3 regions of the Bradyrhizobium sp. P5_C12 genome follow, and region 1 is predicted to be linked to each of the others. Evidence: predicted binding sites of a transcription regulator. Region 1 holds the regulator's gene; each other region holds the start of a gene.

Evidence for each region. Region 1 encodes LexA, which represses DNA repair genes until DNA is damaged. Its sites were predicted from a motif close to TGTTCNNNNTGTGTTCNG; they were not measured.
Region 2: a site for LexA is predicted at 1,387-1,404, ahead of ACXJMY_RS08550 (single-stranded DNA-binding protein). Genes of this name have one in related genera too.
Region 3: a site for LexA is predicted at 2,079-2,096, ahead of ACXJMY_RS09965 (ImuA family protein). Genes of this name have one in related genera too.

Annotation. Positions count from the first base shown of each region.
Region 1 is NZ_JBFULU010000037.1:61,008-64,255, forward strand. Features, by position in the region: gene ACXJMY_RS27515 (hypothetical protein) at 1-41, shown strand, start outside; gene ACXJMY_RS27520 (molybdopterin molybdotransferase MoeA) at 269-1,480, shown strand; gene lexA (transcriptional repressor LexA) at 1,656-2,351, shown strand; gene ACXJMY_RS27530 (hypothetical protein) at 2,536-2,739, shown strand; gene ACXJMY_RS27535 (hypothetical protein) at 2,934-3,248, shown strand, end outside.
Region 2 is NZ_JBFULU010000007.1:66,244-69,491, reverse strand. Features, by position in the region: gene ACXJMY_RS08560 (DUF2306 domain-containing protein) at 1-80, opposite strand, end outside; gene ACXJMY_RS08555 (low molecular weight protein tyrosine phosphatase family protein) at 375-725, shown strand; gene ACXJMY_RS08550 (single-stranded DNA-binding protein) at 737-1,231, opposite strand; gene ACXJMY_RS08545 (outer membrane protein) at 1,684-2,451, shown strand; gene ACXJMY_RS08540 (outer membrane protein) at 2,701-3,248, shown strand, end outside.
Region 3 is NZ_JBFULU010000008.1:74,817-78,064, forward strand. Features, by position in the region: gene ACXJMY_RS09960 (Y-family DNA polymerase) at 1-1,343, opposite strand, end outside; gene ACXJMY_RS09965 (ImuA family protein) at 1,243-2,013, opposite strand; gene ACXJMY_RS09970 (UdgX family uracil-DNA binding protein) at 2,180-3,248, shown strand, end outside.

The DNA.
Region 1 (3,248 bases):
TGGCGACCGACCTCAGTCCGGGCGCGCAGACAAGGAGTTGATCGATGCTGGCCGTGGCTCTGGTCGTTCTCGTTCTCGCCATGGCCACGCTGGTGCCGATCGTTCTTGTTGTCCGGATCATGCCGCGCCGGACCTGACACCCCCCTCTTGCCGAATAGACCGGGCCGGATGAATCATCCTGCCTCGTCGCCGTTTTGCCTCCGCGCCCGCGCTCGGCTAGAACGTCGCCGTTCATCCGCCCGACCGTGCCCAGCAGGAGTCTTCCCCCGTGGCCTTGATGCCGGTTTCTGACGCGCTCGCCGCGGTGCTGGCCGGCGTGGAGCCGTTGCCCGAAGAGATGATTGCTCTCGCCGAGGCCTTCCACCGCGTGCTCGCGCGCGACCTCGCGGCGCGGCGCACGCAGCCGCCGCAGGCGATGTCGGCGATGGACGGATATGCCGTGCGCGCGGCCGATGCGGCAAAGGTCGACGCCCAGCTGACCGTGGTCGGCGAGGTCGCGGCGGGCCGGCCGTTTGCGAAATCGGTCGGCGCCGGCGAAGCAGTGCGGATCTTCACCGGCGGCGTCGTACCCGACGGCGCCGACGCAGTCGTGATCCAGGAGGACACGGTCGCCGACGGCAAGCGCATCACGATCAGGGAAGCCGCCATCGCCGGACGGCACATACGCCCCGCCGGCGTCGATTTTCGCGAGGGCGATGTGCTGCTGAAGGCGGGCACCCGCCTCACCGAGCGGGGCCTGGCGCTCGCCGCCGGCATGAACCACCCCGAGCTTCCCGTCCGCCGCCGTCCGAAGGTCGCGATCCTCGCCACCGGTGATGAGCTGGTGATGCCGGGGACGACACCCGGCCCGGGGCAGATCGTCTATTCCAACGGCTACGCCCTGCACGCGCTCGCCCGCGGCGAGGGCGCGGAGACCATCGATCTCGGCATTGCCGCCGACACGCTGGAGGCGACCACCGCCGGCATCCGCCGTGCGCGCGAGAGCGGCGCCGACATCCTGATCACGACCGGCGGCGCCTCGGTCGGCGATCACGACCTGGTCCAGCCGGCGCTCAATGCCGAAGGCATCTCGATGGCGTTCTGGAAGATCGCGATGCGGCCGGGCAAGCCGATGATGAACGGACGGCTCGGCGCGATGCGCGTGATCGGCCTGCCCGGCAATCCGGTGTCGTCCTATGTGTGCGCCTTCCTGTTCATGGTGCCGCTGATTCGCGCGCTGTCGGGCCGCGAGATGATTCATCACCGCCGCGAGCGCGCGGTGCTCGGCCGCGACGTCGGGCCCAACGACGTGCGCGAAGACTATCTCCGCGCGCGTCTGGAGCGGCGTGAGGACGGCACGCTCGTCGCCCTTCCCGTCAATCATCAGGATTCCTCGCTGCTTGCGAATCTTGCTGCGGCACAGGCACTTCTCGTGCGCGCGCCGTTGGCGCCGAAGGCTGCTGCAGGCACGCCATGCGAGGTGCTGCTGCTGCCGGCCTGAACGCGTCGATCACACGCGTTCGGCGAACTTTGTCGCGTTCACGGTAAATTAAGCAGTTGCGGAACACATATCGAACATATAGTGTCCGTTCATGATTTGTTTCGAGCATCTGGCGGCTCGCCGCTGAATTCACCGTCTCGGAATCGAACGACATCAACCGGGGGATTTGGTCGAGATGTTAACGCGCAAACAATACGAGCTTCTGCGGTTCATCAGCGAGCGTCTGAAGGAAAGCGGCGTGCCGCCCTCCTTCGACGAGATGAAGGACGCGCTCGATCTGCGCTCGAAATCAGGCATCCATCGCCTGATCACCGCACTCGAGGAGCGCGGCTTCATCCGGCGCCTGCCCAACCGCGCCCGCGCCATCGAGGTGATCAAGCTGCCCGAGCTCCAGGCGGCCGCCGGAAGCCGGCGCGGCTTCACGCCGAGCGTCATCGAAGGCAATCTCGGCAAGGTGCGCTCCAACGCGCCTGCGGACGACGGCGAGCGCCCCGTGGCGGTGCCGGTGATGGGCCGCATCGCGGCCGGCACGCCGATCGAGGCGTTGCAGACCCGCAGCCACACCATCAGCGTACCGCCGGACATGCTCGGCTCGGGCGAGCACTATGCGCTGGAAGTGCGCGGCGATTCGATGGTCGAGGCCGGCATCCTCGACGGCGACATGGCGCTGATCCAGCGCAATGAGACCGCCGATACCGGCGACATCGTCGTGGCCCTGATCGACGACGAGGAAGCCACGCTGAAGCGCTTCCGCCGTCGTGGCGCCTCGATCGCGCTCGAGCCCGCCAATGCCGCCTATGAGGTCCGCATCCTGCCGCCGAACCGGGTCAAGATCCAGGGCAAGCTGATCGGGCTGTACCGCAAGTACTGAGCTGATCCGGCGGTCATTCGATACCCATTGGAGCGGACGGATTGGGAGCGGACGGATTGTCCGCTCCGGCTGGATAGTCTTTCTGGTTTTGCACAGATTATCCGGCCACCTCTCCGGCGCTAGATCCTCGGCACGCCGCACGAAGCGCTTGGCTTCGCGGCCTTGAGAGACCGAGGAGACAACCATGCGCAAGATCGTTTTGAGTGTGCTCGCAACTGCGTTGATCGCCGGCACCGCGCCGCAGGCCTTCGCCGCACAGCCGCACCGCCATGCCCACAACAAGGAGACCGCGGTCAGCGCGCAATTGCGCAATGCCCGCAACGCCGTCGAGCAGACGTCGCAACCGAGCTGGCAATATTCGGGATGGTCGGCACCGGCCGGACGCTGACCTTTGTGTCCGGCGTAATGCACGAAAGCGGACTTTGTTCCTGCTCGATTCGGAAAAGATAATGTGATCGCGGGCTGCGGACCCAAGCCGCAGATTTGCCTACAACCAAGAACACGCTAACATGCTTCCACTCTGATCGAGGCCTGTGCCTCTGAAAGAGGCGCGGGTCGCTATCCTTGAACGAGGAGCACCCGATGTGTGACTACAGCCTGCATGCCGTCGCGACGCGCCCGGCCGAAGTCGGCGAGACGATCGTCACGACAACCTTCCGCGGCACCTCGACGCGCGGCTTCGCCTCCGAAGCCGATCTCTCCGTCGCGGTCTGCCTGCTGCCGGGAACGGAGCTCGCCTTCGCCGACAACGTCCGCTACGACAATCGCTGGATCTGGACCCGCACCATCAACTCGCGCGTCGGCAAGTTCGGCAAGATCGATCCGCACATCCCCGACCGCCATCATGACGCGATCGAGTTTCCCGACGGCAAATACGTGCTGGTGACGCAGCTCGTC
Region 2 (3,248 bases), on a different contig from region 1:
CCGAGCACGAAGGCGGCCATGGCGGCGAAGGCATGCAGCGGAATGGCCGGGGCGGCCTCAAGCAGCGGTGCAAAGCTCATGCGGGGCTTCCTCCGATCGACAGCCAGTCCATGTGAATAGGATTAACATTAAGTTAATACCATTCACATCGCAGCCCGTCAAAGACTTGAGGCAGCACATGAGGCAAGCCCGGAAAACCGAGCTTGACCCGTCAATTGGTAAGAAATCCTGCCGCTCTACGCCAGCCCGTAACTCTGATGGGTGAAGCGCCCCTTTTGGCCAACGCCAGGACGGGATTCCGCCAGCCACCAAAAGGCGTGTATCTAGAACCAGATCGATCGGGCTTTCCCGGTCCCTCCCCTGGAGTGGTCAAAGTGACCAACGTCCTGTTCGTCTGCAGCGCCAATCGCCTCCGCAGCCCGACCGCTGAACAAGTCTTTTCGACTTGGCCAGGCGTCGAGACCGACTCTGCGGGCATCTCGAACGACGCGGCCGTGTCGTTGTCGTCCGAGCAGGTCGAATGGGCCGACATCATCTTCGTCATGGAGAAGACCCACCGTAACAAGCTGAACCGGAAATTCCGCTCCAGCCTGAACAACAAGCGGGTCATCTGCCTCGACATTCCGGACGACTATGAATTCATGGATCCCATCTTGATCCGGATACTTGAAAGCCGCGCCGGCCGTTTCCTCTCACGACCAGCACCGGCTATTCCCAAGCCTTAGAACGGCAAGCCTCAGAACGGGATGTCGTCGTCCATGTCGCTGTTGCGGCCACCGCCGCCGGCGGCCACCGGACGGCGCGGCGCGCTGCTGACCGGACCGCTGGAGCCGAAGTCGCCGCCCGGCTCCTCGCCGAAGCTGCCGCCGCCCCCGCCGCCACGGCCATCGAGCATCGTGAGGGTCGAGTTGAAGCCCTGAAGCACGACCTCGGTGGAGTACTTCTCCACGCCGCTCTGATCGGTCCATTTGCGGGTCTGGAGCGCGCCCTCGATGTAAACCTTGGCGCCCTTCTTCAGGTACTGCTCGGCGACCTTGCAGAGGCCTTCATTGAAGATCACGACGCGATGCCACTCGGTCTTTTCCTTGCGCTCGCCGCTGTTCTTGTCGCGCCAGGTCTCCGAGGTCGCGATGCTCAAATTCGCGATCGGCCGCCCGTCCTGGGTGCGCCGGATTTCCGGATCCTTCCCGAGATTTCCAACCAGAATGACCTTGTTGACGCTTCCCGCCATCGCCGCTCTCCATTCCAAATGCCACTGAATTTCAAAAGGCCGGGCCCGCGCGCCCGCGGTCCTCTGCCACCCTGTTGGCGACCCTATACGCTTGCGAGGGCCGGTCAGCCCGTCACCCCTCAGGTTATCCCCATATATAGCATCGGCCTGAAGCTTGTTCCAGATTTGTTCTTGCGAAACTGGCGGTCGCGGTGCAGGCCAGACGGCGTCAATGTGCAGCGACAATGCAAGGCACCGGATGGAACCTTTTCAGGTTCCCGCGAACGACAAAAACCACTTAACATTCATCAAGTTAGAGGCGCTGCCGTTGCGTCGCGAGTGTGGTATTTCGGAGACGGACTCTGCCACTTGATTGGGCTACGGTTGCCTCGGAATTAAGTTCATATGGGCGTCGCGCCTTGATTAGCCGCTTCGGGGACCTCCAGGAGGCGGTTGTAACTGGGGAGACTGCAATGAATAAGATTTTGATCGGCGCAATCGGTGCAGTGACATTGAGCCTCTCGGCTCCCGCGAGCGCGGCGGATATGGCCGCGCGTCCCTACACCAAGGCTCCGCCGCCGATGGTCGCCACCATCTACGACTGGAGCGGTTTCTACATCGGCATCAACGGCGGCGGCGGCACGAGCCACAAGTGCTGGGACTTCGATCTGGGCGGCGGCGTGCTGGTCGGCGAGGGCTGCCACAACGCGACCGGCGGCACGGTCGGTGGCCAGGTCGGCTATCGCTGGCAGTCGGCCAACTGGGTGTTCGGCCTTGAAGGCCAGGGCAACTGGGCCGACTTCTCCGGTGACAACATCAGCGCGGTGACCGGCCTACGCGATCGTTCAAAGATCAACGCCTTCGGTTTGTTCACTGGCCAGATCGGCTACGCCTGGAACAACGTGTTGCTCTATGTGAAGGGCGGCGGCGCTGTCGTCGGCGACCGCTATCGGAGCTACGATGTCGTCACCGGCCTCGAATTCGACCGGGCCAACGAAACCCGTTGGGGTGGCACCGTGGGCGCCGGCGTCGAGTTCGGGTTTGCGCCGAACTGGACGGTGGGCTTCGAGTACGATCACATCTTCCTCGGCAACCGCACCATCAACTTCACCGGCTCCGGCAACTTCGTCGCCGCGCCGCTCGGCGCTCTCACACGGTCTGAGCGAATCAGCCAGGACGTCGATATCGGCCTCGTCCGCGTGAACTATCGCTGGGGCGGCCCGGCGATCGCGCGGTACTGATATCGCTCTGATATCACTCAGGATAAAAGGCCGGCCTCGCGCCGGCCTTTTTGCTGCGCACAGCCGGTTGCTGCGCACGGCCGGAACAATAGGTCAGCCACCGCGACATTTCCAATCTGCTGTGTCTTTTCGGGTACACAACTTGCGGCTTCACTGGTGTAAGCACGACGTCAGTTGGACCAGAGCGTCCGATGCCCTTCTCGATCGTGGAAGGCACAAACAGAAACTGGGACTGGGATTAAGTTGAAAATGAAGAAAGTTTTGTTGGCTTCGGCCTGTTTGTTCGCACTCGCCGCTCCGGCCTCGGCCGCCGATCTTGCTGCGCGCCCCTACACCAAGGCTCCGGTGGCTGTGGCCTCGGTCTACAACTGGACCGGCTTCTACCTCGGTATCGTCGGTGGCGGCGCTTGGGAAAACGGCTCGGGCGACCCGAAGATGAAGGGTGGCTTCGTCGGCGGCACCGCCGGCTACAACTGGCAGACCGGCAACGTCGTGTTCGGCATCGAGGCCGACGGCAGCTGGGCTGACGTCAGCGCTTCGGTCACCGGCGCCACCGTTGTCCCCGGCTTCGGCGTTGTAACCGCGACCGCGAGCTCGAAGACCGATGCAATGGGCACCGTGCGCGGCCGCATCGGCTACGCCGTCAACCAGGTCCTGTTCTACGGCACCGGCGGCTACGCCTGGATCGACAACAAGATCACCCTCTCTGCGCTCGGCGTGTCCGCGTCGGACAGCAAGTGGCACTCCGGCTGGACCGTCGGCGCGGGCGTCGAGGCGTTCTTCGCTCCGCAGTGGTC
Region 3 (3,248 bases), on a different contig from region 1:
GGGCGCAGCGGCGGCTCGCTCTCGGCGCGCGCCGGCCATTCGGCCTGCATGGCGGCGGCGAGGTGGTGCTGCGCTGATACGGCCAGCACCGCACGCTCCGGGATATGCGTGTCCTGCGGCAGGTGCACGACGACGCGCTTTCCGCCGATGCGCGCGGCGATGCGGTCGATCAGTGCGGCGAGCTCGTCATTGTCGTGGACATGGGCGTCGAGATCGCGCTGCTCCTGCACCACGATCTCGGTGCGGCTCGCCGACAGCCGCACCATGTCGAAGCCGAAGCCGGGATCGAGCGGATCGGCGAGCGCATCGAGCCGCTCGCGGAACAGCCGGTCGATCACTGCGCTGCGTGTCACCGGCCGGCCGGTTTCGACCATGATCGCGCGCACCACGCCGTCGGTGCGGAAGAAGGCGGCTTCGAGACGCCGGGCGCCCTTGCCCTGCTTCTCCATCGACGCGATCAGCGTGTCGGCGAGCCGCGACAGCGTCATCGCGATCAGGGTGTCGGTCGCGATCGGCTCGGCGAAGCGTTTTTCCACGATGTAATCGGGCAGCGGTTTTCGCGGGTTGATCGGCGCATCGCCCTGCCCCAGCGCATGCGCGAGCAGCGTGGAGAACCCCGCGCCAAACCGCGCCGTGATCTCATGGGAGCTGCGCGAGGCGACATCGCCGATGGTTTTCAGGCCGGCACGGCGCAAGCCGGTGGTGATGGCCTCGCCCGCGCCGAGCGCGGATACCGGAAGCCGGCTGATCGCCGCCGCCTCCCCGCCATCGGTAACGATGGTGCCGGAGGCCTGCCGCGTCAGCGTGCGCGCACAGACCGAGGTGCCCGCAATCGCCGCGCTGACGGCAAAGCCCTGCCGGGCAAGCGCACGAACCAGCGTCTGCAACAGCGCAGCCTCGCCGCCGAACAGATGGGCGCAGCCGGTGATGTCGAGGAACAGCCCGTGCGGCGGATCGAGCGCCACCAGCGGCGTGAAACGGTCGCACCAGTCGGCGATGTCGCTGAGCGTCTTTGCATCGGCCACGACATCGGCGTCGAACACCCGCAAGTCCGGGCACATCGCCCGGGCATTGGCCAAGGGCTGGCCGATATGCAGACCCAAATGCGACGCGGCATCGTCGAGCGCATGGATCACCAGCGCATTGTTGTCCTTGATGACGACAACGCTTGGCTCATCTTTTTGTTTTGACGCGTTTTCTTCACGCGAACCGGTACCCACTTCGCTTGAAAACGCTTTGGTCTTACCCAGCGCGCCGTTGAAAAAACGCTGGATCCGGTCGATGGGCAGGCGCGGCAGCCACAGGCTGAGGATACGCCGGCGGTTCAGAGAACTGGCACTCATCACATTTCCATTCCATGATCCATCGGCCGCACGGGCCATGACGATTGCGAACGAGCTCGGCATCGAAGCGCGGCGCGCCCCAGGCACTCCACATCGCCCCCGGCGGCGAATGCGCCGCGCGCAGCATCCATCTGGTCTCGGCAGTCGAGGGCAAAGGTTGCGCGGCCATCCGCAGCAGCAGACCGGTGACGCCGGAGGACTGCGCGGCGAGCGTCAGCTTGCGGCTCGCCACGAGATCGAACTGCCGCGTCTCGCCCCAGAGCTCGAGCACGACGGCGCCCAGCGCGTCGCAGGCGAGCGCATCGGCCGAGGTGCGCAGCGCGCTCTCCACATCGGCGGCGCGCACCATCACCACGCGGCCCGGATCGAGGCCGAGCTCGGCGAGCCCGCTCATCGACAGCGCGCCTGTTTCAACTTCCGAAAAATCCTGACGCACCCACAACAGCGGTTTGCGCGCCGTCACACGGCCCGCAAGTCCCGTGACAAACCCGGTCGCGGCCGCGCCCTGGCGGCCCTCGCAAAACACTTCGTGGATCACAGCCCGCGCGAGCCCGCCCTGAAGTGCCTCGTCGGCCTCGCCGTGGCCGAGCGCAACGCGATCGCGATGATGCACGACCTCGGTCTCGATCTGGCTGCGCAAGGTCGCAAGCGCGCTGATGCGTGCGCTCATGCTCGCCGCTCCTTCAGAGGTGATTGCCGGCGGCTCTCAAAAAGAGAACCAGCGGCTGGCTCATTTGTTCATGATATGTTCTAATATAAAGCTAACGGCGCCCTTGGAGTCAATCGAATTGGCGCGCCTTCGAATTCATGAGCGGAATCAAGAGGATTCGAGTTCCATGTACCTCATCACCCTGGACAGCGAGACCGATTTCGACGGCTGGCGTAAAGCCGCACGCGCATTCGCGCTGCATCACGTCGCGCCGGCGGACGTGACGTGGCACGTGCAGGGCCAGACGAAAGACCAGGTGCCGCCCGGCCTGTCCGAAGCACCGAACCTTCCGCCGATCGAGACCGAGAGCACGTTCAGTGTGCCGGCCAATTTCATCGAGCTTGCCCGTGTCGCGATCCTGCATCGCGACGAGGAGCGCTTTGCGCGGCTCTATCGCCTGCTGTGGCGGTTGAAGGCCGATCACGACCTGCTCGCAACGATGACCGATCCCGACGTGGCGCAAGCAACCGCGATGGCTGGCAGCGTGCAGCGCGATGCGCAGCGGATGCGCGACCTCGTCCGCTTCCGCGAGATCGGGCGCGAGCAGAAGGCGCATTACGCCGCCTGGTTCGAGCCGGAGCATCACATCGTCGCATTCGCCGCGCCGTTCTTCGCGCGTCGTTTTGCCGATATGCCCTGGTCGATCCTCACGCCTGACGTTTGTGCCCATTGGGACGGTCACGCGATCTCCTTCACGCCCGGGATCAGCCGGACGGAGTGGCCGGCCCCAGGCCATTTGGAGGAAACCTGGCGGCGCCATTTCCAGCCCAACCGGCTGACGACGACTGACGCGCCGGCGAAGCGCCGGAGGAACCTCCAGGACGCATCGATACTTGGATCGATACTTGGACCTCTGCTCGCCGATGCCGAACGCTGGACCGGCGGACGGATCTCCCCACGTCCGGAAGCCATCATGGGACACAAGGCAGCCGCCGACGATCTCGAAGCGCTCCGCGAGGAGGCCGCGCATTGCCGTGCCTGCCCGCTCTACAAGGACGCGACGCAAACCGTGTTCGGCGAGGGGCCGAAAGACGCAACCATCATGCTGGTTGGCGAACAGCCCGGCGACAAGGAAGACCTCGCCGGCCATCCCTTCGTCGGCCCGGCTGGCCAGATGCTCGACCGCGCGCTGGAGGAAGCCGGTGTCGACCGCAAGAAGGTCTATGTCACCAACGCGGTGAAACATTTCAAATTCG